3 regions of the Kitasatospora sp. NPDC058046 genome follow, and region 1 is predicted to be linked to each of the others. Evidence: predicted binding sites of a transcription regulator. Region 1 holds the regulator's gene; each other region holds the start of a gene.
The links. The regulator HrcA, encoded in region 1, represses chaperone genes, less so after heat shock. The targets are predictions, from matches to a motif close to TTNGCACTCNGNNNNNCNGAGTGCNAA.
Positions count from the first base shown of each region.

Region 1 (4,464 bases):
CACCCGGTCGCCGCCCGGCTCGAAGGCGAGCCCGCCGACCGGCCCGTACGGCAGCCGCTGCGGCTCGCCGCCGTCCAGCGGCACGGCGTGCGCCCAGGTGCGGCGCAAGCTGGCCTCGCCGGCCCCGGTGGCGGCGATCGGACGGCCGTCGGCGGTCCAGCCCAGCACCCGGGTCTGGTGGCTGCCCCAGTGGGTGAGCCGGCGCGAGGGGCCGCCGTCCACCGGCACCACGTGCACCTCGGGGGCGCCGTCCCGGGTGGAGGTGAAGGCGAGGTGCCGCCCGTCCGGGGAGAACCTCGGGTGGTGGACCGGCAGGTGGTCCGCCGTCAGCCGCCAGGCCCGGCCGCCGTCCAGCGGGGCGAGCCAGAGGTCGTCCTCGGCGACGAAGGCGAGCAGGTCGCCGTGCAGGTGGGGATGGCGAAGGTAGGCGCCCGCCGAGGAGTTCGGGGAGGTGCTCTGGGAGTCCGTCACCCGGCCAGCCTAGGCAGGTACACGGACCGTCCGCGCCGTTTTTCCCAGACTCCCGGCACCGTCCGCGGGCGGCCGTGCCGCGGTCGCCGCCGGGGTGTACGGGGGCGCGCCGAGGGGCGCGCCGACGGCCTGCCGGGGGTGCGCCCGGGGTGCTACGACCAGCGGCCGGTGCGCCCGAGCAACAGCGCGCCGGCGGCCACCCCGGCGGTGGAGGTGCGCAGCACCGAGGGGCCCAGCCGGTACGGCCCGGCGCCCGCCCCGGCGAAGGCCGCCAGCTCCTCCGGGGAGACCCCGCCCTCCGGGCCGACCACCAGGACGATGTCCCCGCCCTCCGGCAGCACGGCGTGCGCCAGCGGTTCGGCGCCCTCCTCGTGCAGCACGGCGGCGAACGCGGCCCCCGCCAGGACGGGCGCCAGCTGCCTGGTGGTCATCGGCTCGCGGACCTCGGGGAAGCGCAGCCGGCGAGACTGCTTGCCCGCCTCCCGGGCGGTGGCCCGCCACTTGGCGAGCGCCTTGGCGCCGCGCTCGCCCTTCCACTGGGTGATGCAGCGCGAGGCGGCCCACGGGATCACCACGTCCACGCCGACCTCGGTCATGGTCTCCACGGCCAGCTCGCCGCGGTCGCCCTTGGGCAGCGCCTGGACGACGACGATCCGCGGCGCGGGCTCCGGCTCGCGGCGCACGGCGGCGACCCGCACGTCGATCGCGTCCTTGCCGAGCACCTCGGCGACCGTGCCGTCCACGCCGAGCCCCAGCCCGTCGGCCAGGGTCACCGCCTCGCCCGGCTCCAGCCGCTTCACCGCGGCCGCGTGCCGCCCCTCCGGGCCGTCCAGACGCACCACGGCCCCGGGCGCGGCGGCGGCGATCCGCTCGGTCTCGACGACGAAGACGGGCGCGGTCATGACGGGGAACCTCTTTCGTGCGGAAGTGGGACGGACACGCGAAAGGGGTGCCGGGGTCGTTGGCCCCCGGCACCCCTCCGCGGACGGCTACCGGCCGTTGAAGGCGTCCTTCAGCCGGGAGAAGAGGCCCTGCTGGCCCGGCGCGAACTGGCCGGACGGCCGCTCCTCGCCGCGCAGCACCGCGAGGCGGCGCAGCAGCTCCTCCTGCTCGGGGTCGAGCTTGCTGGGCGTCTTCACCTCGACGTGCACTATCAGGTCGCCCCGGCCGCCGCCGCGCAGGTGGGTGATGCCCCGGCCGTGCAGCGGGATCGACTGGCCGGACTGGGTGCCGGGCCGGATGTCGACCTCCTCCAGGCCGTCCAGGGTCTGCAGCGGCACCTGGGTGCCGAGCGCGGCCGCCGTCATCGGGATGGTGACGGTGCAGTGCAGGTCGTCCCCGCGCCGCTGGAAGATCGTGTGGGTGGTCTCGGCGATCTCGACGTACAGGTCGCCGGCCGGGCCGCCGCCGGGGCCGACCTCGCCCTCGCCGGCCAGCTGGATCCGGGTGCCGTTGTCGACACCGGCCGGGATCTTGACGGTCAGCGTGCGGCGGGCGCGCACCCGGCCGTCGCCGGCGCACTCCGGGCACGGGGTCGGCACGACGGTGCCGAAGCCCTGGCACTGCGGGCAGGGGCGGGAGGTCATGACCTGGCCCAGGAAGGACCGGGTGACCTGGGAGACCTCGCCCTTGCCGCGGCACATGTCACAGGTCTGCGCCGAGGTGCCGGGGGCCGCGCCCTCGCCGCTGCACGTGGTGCAGGTGACGGCGGTGTCGACCTGGAGCTCCTTGGTGGTGCCGAAAGCGGCCTCCTCCAGGGTGATCTCCAGCCGGATCATGGCGTCCTGGCCCCGGCGGGTGCGCGAGCGCGGGCCGCGCTGGCCGGCCGCGGCGCCGAAGAAGGCGTCCATGATGTCGGAGAAGCCGAAGCCCGCCGCGCCGGCGCCGAAGCCGCCCGCGCCGCCGCCCGGGGACAGCGGGTCCCCGCCGAGGTCGTAGACCTGGCGCTTCTGCGGATCGGAGAGCACCTCGTAAGCGGCGTTGATCTCCTTGAACCGCTCCTGCGTCTTCGGGTCCGGGTTGACGTCCGGGTGCAGTTCGCGCGCCAGGCGCCGGAACGCCTTCTTGATCTCGTCCTGCCCCGCATCCCGTCGGACGCCGAGTACCGCGTAGTAGTCCGTGGCCACCAAATGCTCCGCTTGTTCCGCCTGTAGTAGTGCTGCGACTGGTCACCGCCGTCGGATTTCCGACGGCGGCCTTTGCTAGGACTCGGCCAGGATCTGGCCCACGTACCGCGCCACCGCTCGCACCGCCCCCATTGTGCCCGGGTAGTCCATCCGGGTCGGACCGATCACACCCAGTTTCGCCACGCTCTCGTCGCCCGAACCGTAGCCGACCGAGACGATGGACGTGGAAGTCAGCCCCTCGTAGGTGTTCTCCCGCCCGATCCGGACCGTCATCGCGGCGTCCGCGGTCTCACCCAGGAGGCGGAGCAGGACGACCTGCTCCTCCAGGGCCTCCAGCACCGGCTGGATGCTGAGCGGGAAGTCGTGCCCGAAGCGGGTCAGGTTGGCCGTGCCGGCCAGCATGATCCGCTCCTCGTTCTGCTCGGCGAGCGTCTCGAACAGGGTCGCCAGGACCGTGCTGACGGTCGGCCGCTCGGCCGGTTCGAACTGCGCCGGCAGCTCCTCCAGCAGCCCCGGGACCTCCGGGAGGCGCCGACCGGCGGCCCTCGCGTTGATCCGGGCCCGCAGGTCCGCCAGCACCGTCTCGCCGACCGGGCCCGGGCAGTCGACCATCCGCTGCTCGACCCGGCCGGTGTTGGTGATCAGCACCAGCATCACCTTGGCCGGGGCCAGCGCCACCAGCTCGATGTGCCGGACGGTGGAGCGCGTCAGCGAGGGGTACTGCACCACCGCGACCTGCCGGGTCAGCTGGGCGAGCAGCCGCACGGTGCGCGCGACCACGTCGTCCAGGTCGACCGCGCCGTCCAGGAAGTGCCGGATGGCCCGGCGCTCGGGGGCGCTCATCGGCTTGATCTCGGCGAGCTTGTCGACGAAGAGGCGGTACCCCTTGTCGGTCGGGATGCGGCCGGCGCTGGTGTGCGGCTGGTGGATGTAGCCCTCCTCCTCCAGCGCCGCCATGTCGTTGCGGACGGTCGCCGGCGAGACCCCGAGGTTGTGCCGTTCCACCAGGGCCTTGGAGCCGACCGGCTCCTCGGTGCCCACGTAGTCCTGCACGATCGCGCGGAGCACGGCGAGCTTGCGTTCGTCGAGCTGGCGGACCTCACCGGCCATGGGGCACGCACCTCCGTCTTCGCACGTTGTCCGACTGTGTCCCTTGCTGCTGCGGGCCGCTCCGAAGACCCTTGCCCTGGCACTCTGAACACGCGAGTGCCAAAACCGTACCTGCCAGTGTAAGGCCCGGGTCCTACGGCAGGAACGGCCGGACCGGGGTGATCCTCCCCGCAGTTCCGCTCACGGCCCGCGGGGCCCCGGCGGTTCGATCCTCCCGGCGCCGGGGTGGTGCCGGGAGGCCGTCCGGGTGGCAGCATCGAAAGCGACGGCGAATGGAGGAGCAAGCGATGTCGAGCTCGGGCCAGCACACCCGTTTCGCGCCGGACCGCGGCCTGACCGGCCGCATGGTCGCGACGATGTTCGTGATCGGGCTGCTGTACGTCGGTTTCACCGGCCTGCTGATCGCGCTGCTGCGCGGCGCCTGGCCACTGATCGTCCTGATCTCCGGCGGGCTGTTCGTGGCCCAGTTCTGGTTCAGCGACAAGATCACCGAACGGGCGATGGGCGCCCGCCAGGTGTCCCCGGAGCAGTTCCCCCAGCTGCACGGCACCATCGACCGGCTCTGCGCCCTGGCCGACATGCCCAAACCCCGCGTGGCGGTCGCCGACAACGACATGCCGAACGCCTTCGCCACCGGCCGCAACCCGCAGAACGCGGTGGTCTGCGTGACCACCGGGCTGCTGCGCCGACTGGAGCCCGAGGAACTGGAGGGCGTCCTCGCCCACGAGCTGTCGCACGTCGCCCACCGGGACGTCGC
Region 1 is NZ_JBHVRS010000001.1:711,682-716,145, forward strand. It holds gene ACFVU7_RS03335 (PDZ domain-containing protein) at 1-471, opposite strand, end outside; gene ACFVU7_RS03340 (16S rRNA (uracil(1498)-N(3))-methyltransferase) at 624-1,373, opposite strand; gene dnaJ (molecular chaperone DnaJ) at 1,461-2,597, opposite strand; gene hrcA (heat-inducible transcriptional repressor HrcA) at 2,673-3,707, opposite strand; gene htpX (zinc metalloprotease HtpX) at 3,995-4,464, shown strand, end outside.

Region 2 (4,464 bases), on a different contig from region 1:
CGTCTCCTCGACCGACGCGGCCGCCGTCTTCTCCGTACTGCGGATGGTCCCGCTGCCGCACCGGCTCACCGGCCTGCTGGAGGCCGAGTCCGGCTTCAACGACGCGCCCGTGGTCATCCTGGTCGTCGCCTTCGCCACCACCGGGGAACTGGACTCCTGGTACGTCCTGATCGGCACGATCGTCGCCGAGCTGGCCATCGGCGCCGTCATAGGCCTGGCCGTCGGCAAGATAGGGGCCTACGGGCTCAAGCACGTCGCCCTGCCCTCCTCGGGCCTCTACCCGATCGCCGTGATGGCGCTCACCGTGCTCGCGTACGCCGGCGGCGCGCTGCTGCACGGCTCCGGCTTCCTCGCCGTCTACATCAGCGCGGTGATCCTCGGGAACTCCAAGCTGCCGCACGGCCCGGCCGTCCGCGGCTTCGCCGACGGGCTCGCGTGGATCGGGCAGATCGGCATGTTCGTGCTGCTCGGGCTGCTCGTCACGCCCGAGACCATGGGCGACGCGGTGGTGCCCGCGCTGGTGATCGGCGGGGTGCTGGTGTTCCTGGCCCGGCCGCTGTCGGTGATGGTCTCGCTGACCCCCTTCAAGGTGCCGGCCCGCGAGCAGGCGCTGCTGAGCTGGGCCGGGCTGCGCGGGGCGGTGCCCATCGTGCTGGCCACCATCCCGGTGGTGTCCGGCGCGCACCGGGCCGAGGACGTCTTCAACATCGTCTTCATCCTGGTCGTCGTCTTCACCCTGCTCCAGGGGCCGACCCTGCCCTGGGTGGCCAAGCGGCTACGGATCGACGAGGGCGACATGGGCCAGGACCTGGGCATCGAGTCCGCCCCGCTGGAGAAGCTGCACGGACACCTGCTGTCGGTCGCGCTCTCCCCCACCTCGAAGATGTCCGGCGTGGAGATCAGCGAACTGCGGCTGCCCAAGGGGGCCGCGGTCACCCTGGTCGTGCGCGAGGGGAACTCCTTCGTACCGGACAAGGCGACGGTGCTGCGGGCCGGCGACGAACTGCTGGTGGTCACCACGGACGAGGTCGGCGAGGCCGCCGAACGGCGGCTGCGGGCCGTGGACAAGGGCGGCAAGCTCGCGGGGTGGCTGAACGGGCGGTGACGGGCGCCGGGCCCGCCCCGGCCCAGGGGGCCCGGACGGGCCTGCGGGCCCGCCCCGGTCCGTCCCGGCTCTCCTCGGTCCGCCTTGGTCCGGGGGCCCTGACGGGCCTGCGGGCCGGGGTGGGCTGGCGGTGTCTACGCGCGTAACTGTATGCTGGTTCGACCACGCCGTATAACCACCGCTAGACCACCCCAGCATCTGCCTGACGCAGAGTTGGCGCGACCGCTCGGCGGCCGCGGTCCGGCCCCCGGCCACCACGCCGGACCGACCCGGTATCTACCCCGGTCGACGCGCGAGAGGACGACTCTCGGCGCCGTCGGGGCCACACCATGCCCTGCCGCGCTACCAGGCAGCAGGAAGGACCGACCGTGACGGCGCGCCGAACGGTCGACACCGCCGCGCACCCCGCGGCCACCCCCGCAGCTCCCGCCCCCGCCCGCGTCGGGTACGGCGAGCTGCTGCGCACACCCGGGGCCTGGACGTTCCTGTCCCCCGCCCTCGTCGCGCGACTGCCGTACGCGATGCTCAGCATGGGCATCCTGCTGCTCGTCACGCAGACCCACGGCTCGTACGGCACCGCCGGTACGGTCACCGCGGTCGCCGCCGTCGCCCAGGCCCTGATCGGGCCGCAGACCGGGCGGCTCGCCGACCGCTACGGCCAGGCCTCGGTGCTCGTCCCGACCGTCCTGGTGCACGCCGTCTCGGTCGGCGTGCTGATCGCCCTCGCGCTCGGCCACGCGCCCGCCTGGAGCCTGTTCCTGGCCGCCGTGCCGGCCGGTGCGAGCGTGCCGCAGGTCGGCGCGATGGTCCGGGCCCGCTGGGTCGCCAGGTTCACCGCCGACGGCGCCTCCGACGCCTCCGCGGCCCGGGTGAGCACCGCCTTCGCCTTCGAGTCCGTGACGGACGAGTTCACCTTCGTGATCGGCCCGATCCTGGCCTCCGGCATCGCCGCCCTCGCCAACCCGGCCACCGCCCTGGTCGCCGAGGCCGCGCTGACCCTCGTCGGCGGCCTGGCCTTCGCCGCCCAGCGGGGCACCGCCCCGGCCCGGATCGTGCCGCAGCCCGGCACCAGGCGCGCCTCGGCGCTCGCCTCCCCCGGCGTCCGGCTGCTGGCCGGGACCTTCCTCGGGGTCGGCGCGGTGTTCGGCGGCATGCAGGTCTCGGTGAACGCCTTCGCCGACTCGGTCGGGCAGCACGACGCCGGCGGCACCGTGTACGGGATCTTCGCCGGCGGCTCCATGCTGGCCGGCGTGCTGTACGGCGTGATCGCCTGGCGGCGGCCGGTGCAGCAGCGGATGCTGTTCAGCTACGCGCTGCTGGTGCTGGGCTGCTCGGTGCTGTGGGCGATGCCCAACCTGGTCGCGCTGACCGTCGCCGGGCTGGTCTGCGGGCTGGCCATCGCGCCGACCCTGATCAGCGGCTACACCCTGGTCGAGACGCTGGTCGCGGACGGGGCCAAGACCGAGGCCTTCACCTGGCTGACCGGCGCCATCGGGCTGGGGCTGGCGGTCGGCTCGATGGCGGCCGGCCGGCTGATCGACGGGCACGGGCCCTCCACCGGGTTCCTGGTGCCGGTGGTCGGGGCCGGGCTCGGACTGGTCGTGCTGGCCTCGCTGCGGCACCTGCTGGTGGCGCCGCGGGGCGAGGAGACCGCCGCTGCGGGGACCGCGGAGGGCGGGCGTCCGATGCAGCTGGCGGGTGTCGCCGAGGGCTGAGCGGGGCGGCGGCCGGGGGCCGGGCCTCCGGCCGCCCGGGGCCGAGCCGACGGCGGCCGGAGGCTGCGCGGGTGTCGTCCGGGAACCGGGCCGACGGCGGCCGACGGGTGCTCCGGGGCCGATCTCACACCGGGGTCGCTGGACTGATCCCGCGGAATGCCGCATCATTGACCATCGTTAGCACTCATCAGGCGAGAGTGCCAGGAGGAAGACAAGTGCCCACGTACCAGTACCAGTGCACCGAGTGCGGCAACGGCCTGGAGGCGGTGCAGAAGTTCACCGACGAGGCGCTGACCACGTGCCCCGACTGCCAGGGACGGCTCCGCAAGGTCTTCTCGGCCGTGGGCGTCGTGTTCAAGGGCTCCGGCTTCTACCGGACCGACAGCCGTTCGTCCTCCAGCAGCTCGGTGGGCGCCGGGTCGTCGTCGACCCCCTCGACGTCGTCCACCGCGTCCACGTCCTCCTCGTCGACGTCGTCGGGCTCCGGCTCCTCGACCTCGTCCAGCCCGGCTCCGGCCGCGAGCTGATCCCGGCGCCGGGCACCATCGGCCCGGACGGCCCGTAGACCAGGGAAAGGCCCGTCGACCCCGCTTCCACGCGGGGCGGCGGGCCTTTTCGCATGCCCGCCCGGGCGCCCTGTCACCCCGGAGGGGTCGACCTCACTCCGGCGAGTGAACGAAGTTGTCCACAGGGGCGAGTTGTCCACAGGCCTGGGGAAAGGGCTTTCCGAGTTCGCCGGAAACGCCCATCGTGTGGGCATCCGGTCGGTCCGCGAGGGGCCGGCCCGCCGACACCCCGGAGGTGCGTCGATGACGACCGCGAGCTTCTCCCTCCCCCTGCCGCTGCCGCTGCCCGCACCCGCCGTGCCGCCCCGGCAGGAGCTGCCGAGCTTCCCGCCGATCCGGCGCGGGTGCGGCGGGTGGCACCGCTGGCGCAGTGCGGTGCGGCGGCGGGCCGCCGTGCCCGTCCTGGTGCTGCTCGCGGTGGCGTCGGCGCTGGCACTGGGGCCCGCGCGGGCCGGGCTGCCGCCACCCCAGGGAGGCGCACTGGGCCGGACGGGTTGTCAGTCCGGGGCTGCGGAAGATCACCCGTAACCGGGAGGCGACTTCGTCGTTCGAGGCGGCATGAAAGGCTTCAAGGAATTCCTGCTGCGTGGAAACGTCGTCGAACTCGCCGTCGCCGTGGTCATCGGCGCGGCTTTCACCAACATCGTCAACGCCTTCGTCAAAGGCGTGATCAATCCGATCGTCGGCGTCTTCGGGACCAAGGACCTCGCGTCCTACAGTTCCTGCCTCAAGGGGCCCTGCGAGGTGAGCCCGACCGGTGAGGTCACGTCCGGGATCCTCATCCTGTGGGGATCGGTGCTCAGCGCCGTGCTCCAGTTCCTGATCACCGCGGCGGTCGTCTACTTCGCCCTGATCGTGCCCATGAACAGGCTGGCGGCCCACCGCAAGAGCCTCGCCGAGGAGGCGGCGGAGGCCGAGGCCAAGGAGGTCCAACTGCTGACCGAGATCCGCGACGCACTGGTCGCGCCGCTGCGCTGACCGGCGGGCGCCGTTCGGCCCCGGTCCCCGCTCCCCCGTCCCCGTTCCTCAGTCCCCGTGGTGCGGCGGGCGCTGGCTCAGGTACCAGTCCAGCCCCCGT
Region 2 is NZ_JBHVRS010000002.1:43,534-47,997, reverse strand. It holds gene ACFVU7_RS04270 (potassium/proton antiporter) at 1-1,105, shown strand, start outside; gene ACFVU7_RS04265 (MFS transporter) at 1,474-2,820, shown strand; gene ACFVU7_RS04260 (FmdB family zinc ribbon protein) at 3,036-3,347, shown strand; gene ACFVU7_RS04255 (hypothetical protein) at 3,630-3,914, shown strand; gene mscL (large conductance mechanosensitive channel protein MscL) at 3,945-4,364, shown strand; gene ACFVU7_RS04245 (hypothetical protein) at 4,413-4,464, opposite strand, start outside.
Region 2: ACFVU7_RS04260 (FmdB family zinc ribbon protein) is a predicted target of HrcA. The motif match lies at 2,998-3,024, and genes of this name have one in related genera.

Region 3 (4,464 bases), on a different contig from region 1:
TGACGGCCTCGGTGGTCAGGAACAGCGCCGCGATGGAGGCGGCGTTCTGCAGCGCGGAGCGGGTCACCTTGGCCGGGTCGATGATGCCCTCGGCGATCAGGTCGACGTAGGTGTTGGTGGCCGCGTTCAGGCCGTGACCGGCGGGGAGGTTGCGCACCTTCTCCACCACGACGCCACCCTCCAGGCCGGCGTTGGTCGCGATCTGCTTGATCGGGGCCTCCAGCGCGACCTTGACGATGTTGGCACCGGTGGCCTCGTCGCCCTCCAGCTCCAGCTTGTCGAAGGCGACACCGGCCTGCAGCAGGGCGACGCCACCACCGGCGACGATGCCCTCCTCGACGGCGGCCTTGGCGTTGCGGACGGCGTCCTCGATGCGGTGCTTGCGCTCCTTGAGCTCCACCTCGGTGGCCGCGCCGGCCTTGATGACGGCCACGCCGCCGGCCAGCTTGGCGAGGCGCTCCTGGAGCTTCTCGCGGTCGTAGTCCGAGTCGCTGTTCTCGATCTCGGCGCGGATCTGGTTCACGCGGCCCGCGACCTGCTCGCTGTCGCCGCCACCGTCGACGATGGTGGTCTCGTCCTTGGTGATGACCACCTTGCGGGCGGTGCCCAGCAGGTCGATGCCGGCGTTCTCCAGCTTGAGGCCGACCTCCTCGGAGATCACGGTGCCACCGGTGAGGATGGCGATGTCGCCGAGCATGGCCTTGCGGCGGTCACCGAAGCCCGGGGCCTTGACGGCGACGGACTTGAAGGTGCCACGGATCTTGTTCACGACCAGGGTCGACAGGGCCTCGCCCTCGACGTCCTCGGCGATGATGACCAGCGGCTTGCCGCTCTGCATGACCTTCTCCAGCAGCGGGAGCAGGTCCTTGACCGAGCCGATCTTGGAGTTGGCGATGAGGATGTACGGGTCCTCGAACGTCGCCTCCATCCGCTCCAGGTCGGTGGCGAAGTAGGCGGAGATGTAGCCCTTGTCGAAGCGCATGCCCTCGGTGAGCTCGAGCTCCAGACCGAAGGTGTTGCTCTCCTCGACGGTGATGACGCCTTCCTTGCCGACCTTGTCCATGGCCTCGGCGATGAGCTCGCCGATCTGGGTGTCAGCGGCGGAGATGGAGGCGGTGGAGGCGATCTGCTCCTTGGTCTCCACGTCCTTGGCCTGGGCCAGCAGCTGGTCGGAGACGGCCGCGACGGCCTTCTCGATGCCGCGCTTCAGGGCCATCGGGTTGGCGCCGGCGGCGACGTTGCGCAGACCCTCGCGAACCAGGGCCTGGGCGAGCACGGTGGCGGTGGTGGTGCCGTCACCCGCGACGTCGTCCGTCTTCTTGGCGACCTCCTTGACGAGCTCCGCACCGATCTTCTCGTACGGGTCCTCGAGCTCGATCTCCTTGGCGATGGAGACACCGTCGTTGGTGATCGTGGGGGCGCCCCACTTCTTCTCCAGCACGACGTTGCGGCCCTTGGGGCCGAGCGTGACCTTCACGGCGTCGGCGAGCTGGTTCATGCCACGCTCAAGGCCGCGGCGAGCTTCCTCATCAAAGGCGATGATCTTGGCCATCTGAAGTGGTCCTCCGGGACACGGTCGACTGCTCGGACCAAGGGGTGCCCGCGACGGACGGCCCTGGTGTGCGGGGGTCCATTCCCCTACCGCTCCCGGGGGCCTCACCGACCCGGTCCGCTGTCACTCTCACGCTGTGAGTGCTAACGCCAATGATTAGCACTCCGGGTGGTCGAGTGCAAGCCCAATCGACGATCCGCGAGCCGTCGCCGGAGCCCCGCCGGAGCCCCGCCGGAGCCGCGTCGGGGAACGCCGACGGGCCCGTACGACACGCGTCGCACGGGCCCGTCGAGAAGCGAGTGGTCACCAGCCGTAGGGCCGCGCCGAGCTCCTGGAGTCGGAAGGGGTCAGACCGCCGCGCGGACCATGTCCGCCTGCGGGCCCTTCTGTCCCTGGGAGATCTCGAACTCGACCCGCTGGCCCTCCTCGAGGGTGCGGTAGCCGTCCATCTGGATCGCGCTGTAGTGGACGAAGACGTCCGCACCACCGTCGACCGCGATGAAGCCGTAGCCCTTCTCCGCGTTGAACCACTTGACGGTGCCCTGAGCCATTCCGAACTCCCCTAGTGCTGTGCTGGCCCTTCACGTGCCCGCAGGTCGCGGGCCCGGGTTGGTTGAAGGCCGGCCCGGGGAACCCCCCCTGGGCGCAGCCGTGCACGCCGCAACCATCCGCGCGGAACGCCGGGCGGCCTCCGGTGAGCGGGTGATTGCGTCGACCGCCGCTGAATGTATCCGGATCGACGCCCTCTGCAACAGGGCCAACCGCCGGTAATTCCGCCAAGGCGTCAAGGGACAGGACGGATCGAATCGGAATAATCTCGGCATTCCACGCCGGACATAGCGGACGAATTACTCAAATGCCCGCGCGAATTCTGACATCTGCCTGACATGTTTCACGGTCCGCCCCCGGCGGCCGGACGCCCCCGGGCCGAGCACTGCGGGGGCCGAAAGGGAAACCCTGTTCCCAGCCGAGCCACACTCTACTCCGACTCGACCCGGAAATATTCCCGCCGGAATGCGAGCGGTCGCCCGCGCATACGGAGAACGGATTTCCGTACGCGCGGGCGACCGCGGGTTCTGCTTTGTCGGCTCAGCAGCCGCCGGCCACCGCCGGGATGATCGAGACGCTGGCGCCGTCCTTGATCTCGGTCGCCAGACCCTCGGCGAAGCGCACGTCGTCGTCGTTCACGTAGACGTTCACGAAGCGGCGCAGCTTGCCCGTGTCGTCCAGGATGCGGGCCGCGATGCCCGCGTGGTTCTTCTCCAGGTCGGCGACGACCTCGGCCAGGGTGGCACCCTCGGCGGTCACCTCGGCGGCGCCGTCGGTGTAGGTGCGCAGGATGGTGGGGATGCGGACGGTGGCGCTCATGACTCTCCTAGCGGGGGCGGGGCCTATCGGGTGGTTCAGGCGGACACGAGGCCGGCGGCGCGGAACGAGTCCAGCGTCGGGCGGATGACGGCGGTCATCCCGGAATCGGAGACGGCGTCCAGGGTCTTCAGCCCGTCGCCGGTGTTGATCGCGACGGTCTCCTTGGCCGGGTCCAGCTGCCCGGTCTCGACCAGCTTCTTCAGCACGCCGACGGTCACCCCGCCCGCGGTCTCGGCGAAGATCCCCTCGGTCCGCGCCAGCAGCCGGATCGCCGCCACGACCTCGGCGTCCGTGACGTCCTCCACCGCGCCACCGGTACGGCGGGCGATGTCCAGCACGTACGGGCCGTCGGCCGGGTTGCCGATCGCCAGCGACTTGGCGATGGTGTCCGGCTTCACCGGCTTGATCACGTCCCGGCCGGCCTTGAACGCGGCCGACACCGGCGAGCAGCCCTCCGCCTGGGCGCCGAAGACCTTGTACGGCCGGTCCTCGACCAGGCCGAGCCTGATCAGCTCCTGGAGCCCCTTGTCGATCTTCGTCAGCTGCGAGCCCGAGGCGATCGGGATCACGATCTGCTCCGGCAGCCGCCAGCCGAGCTGCTCGCAGATCTCGTACGCCAGCGTCTTGGAGCCCTCGCCGTAGTACGGCCGCAGGTTCACGTTGACGAAGCCCCAGCCCTCGCCGGCCGGGTCGCCGATCAGCTCCGAGCAGAAGCGGTTCACGTCGTCGTAGTTGCCCTCGATGCCGACCAGCTCGCCGCCGTACACCCCGGCCATGACGACCTTGCCCTGCTCCAGGTCGTGCGGGATGAACACGCAGGACCGGAACCCGGCCCGGGCCGCCGCCGCACCCACCGCGCCGGCCAGGTTGCCGGTGGAGGAGCAGGACAGCGTGGTGTAGCCGAACGCCCGGGCCGCCTCGATCGCACACGCGACCACCCGGTCCTTGAACGAGTGCGTCGGGTTCCCGGAGTCGTCCTTGACGTGCAGCTGGGCGGTGAAACCGAGCTCCCGGCCCAGGTTGTCCGCCTTCACCAGCGGGGTCCACCCCGGGTTCAGGTTCGGCTTGGACGCCACGTCGGCCGGCACCGGCAGCAGCGGCGCGTACCGCCAGATGGAGGCCGGACCGGCCTCGATCCGCTTGCGCAGCTCCTCGGCGCCCTCGCTGCCGAACTCGTAGGCGATCTCCAGCGGGCCGAAGCACTCCAGGCACGCGAAGCTGGGGCCGAGCGGGAAGCGGGTGCCGCACTCGCGACAGGACAGCGCGGCGGCCGGGCCGAGGTCGACGGAAACGGGTGCGGCAGTGTCGATAGCCATGATGGCGAGGCCTCTCTCCTCATCTTCCCCGTGGCGCGGTCGCGACACGGGACGGAATTGGCACCTGTCCCGCCGGGGCCTGTCGACAGACAGCCGCGCGAGAAGGTTGCCGGGACGTCAACGGGCCGTTCCCTCAGTCCCTCTGGATGAGCTTGTGAAATTGTGGTGGTGCTCAACGGAGACCCCGGCGTGCAAAGGTCCGACCGCTGTACGAAGACTGTATCCGAA
Region 3 is NZ_JBHVRS010000022.1:7,921-12,384, reverse strand. It holds gene groL (chaperonin GroEL) at 1-1,552, opposite strand, end outside; gene ACFVU7_RS34225 (cold-shock protein) at 1,900-2,103, opposite strand; gene ACFVU7_RS34220 (MoaD/ThiS family protein) at 2,642-2,920, opposite strand; gene thrC (threonine synthase) at 2,956-4,236, opposite strand; SAM riboswitch class I at 4,253-4,389, opposite strand.
Region 3: groL (chaperonin GroEL) is a predicted target of HrcA. The motif match lies at 1,709-1,735, and genes of this name have one in related genera.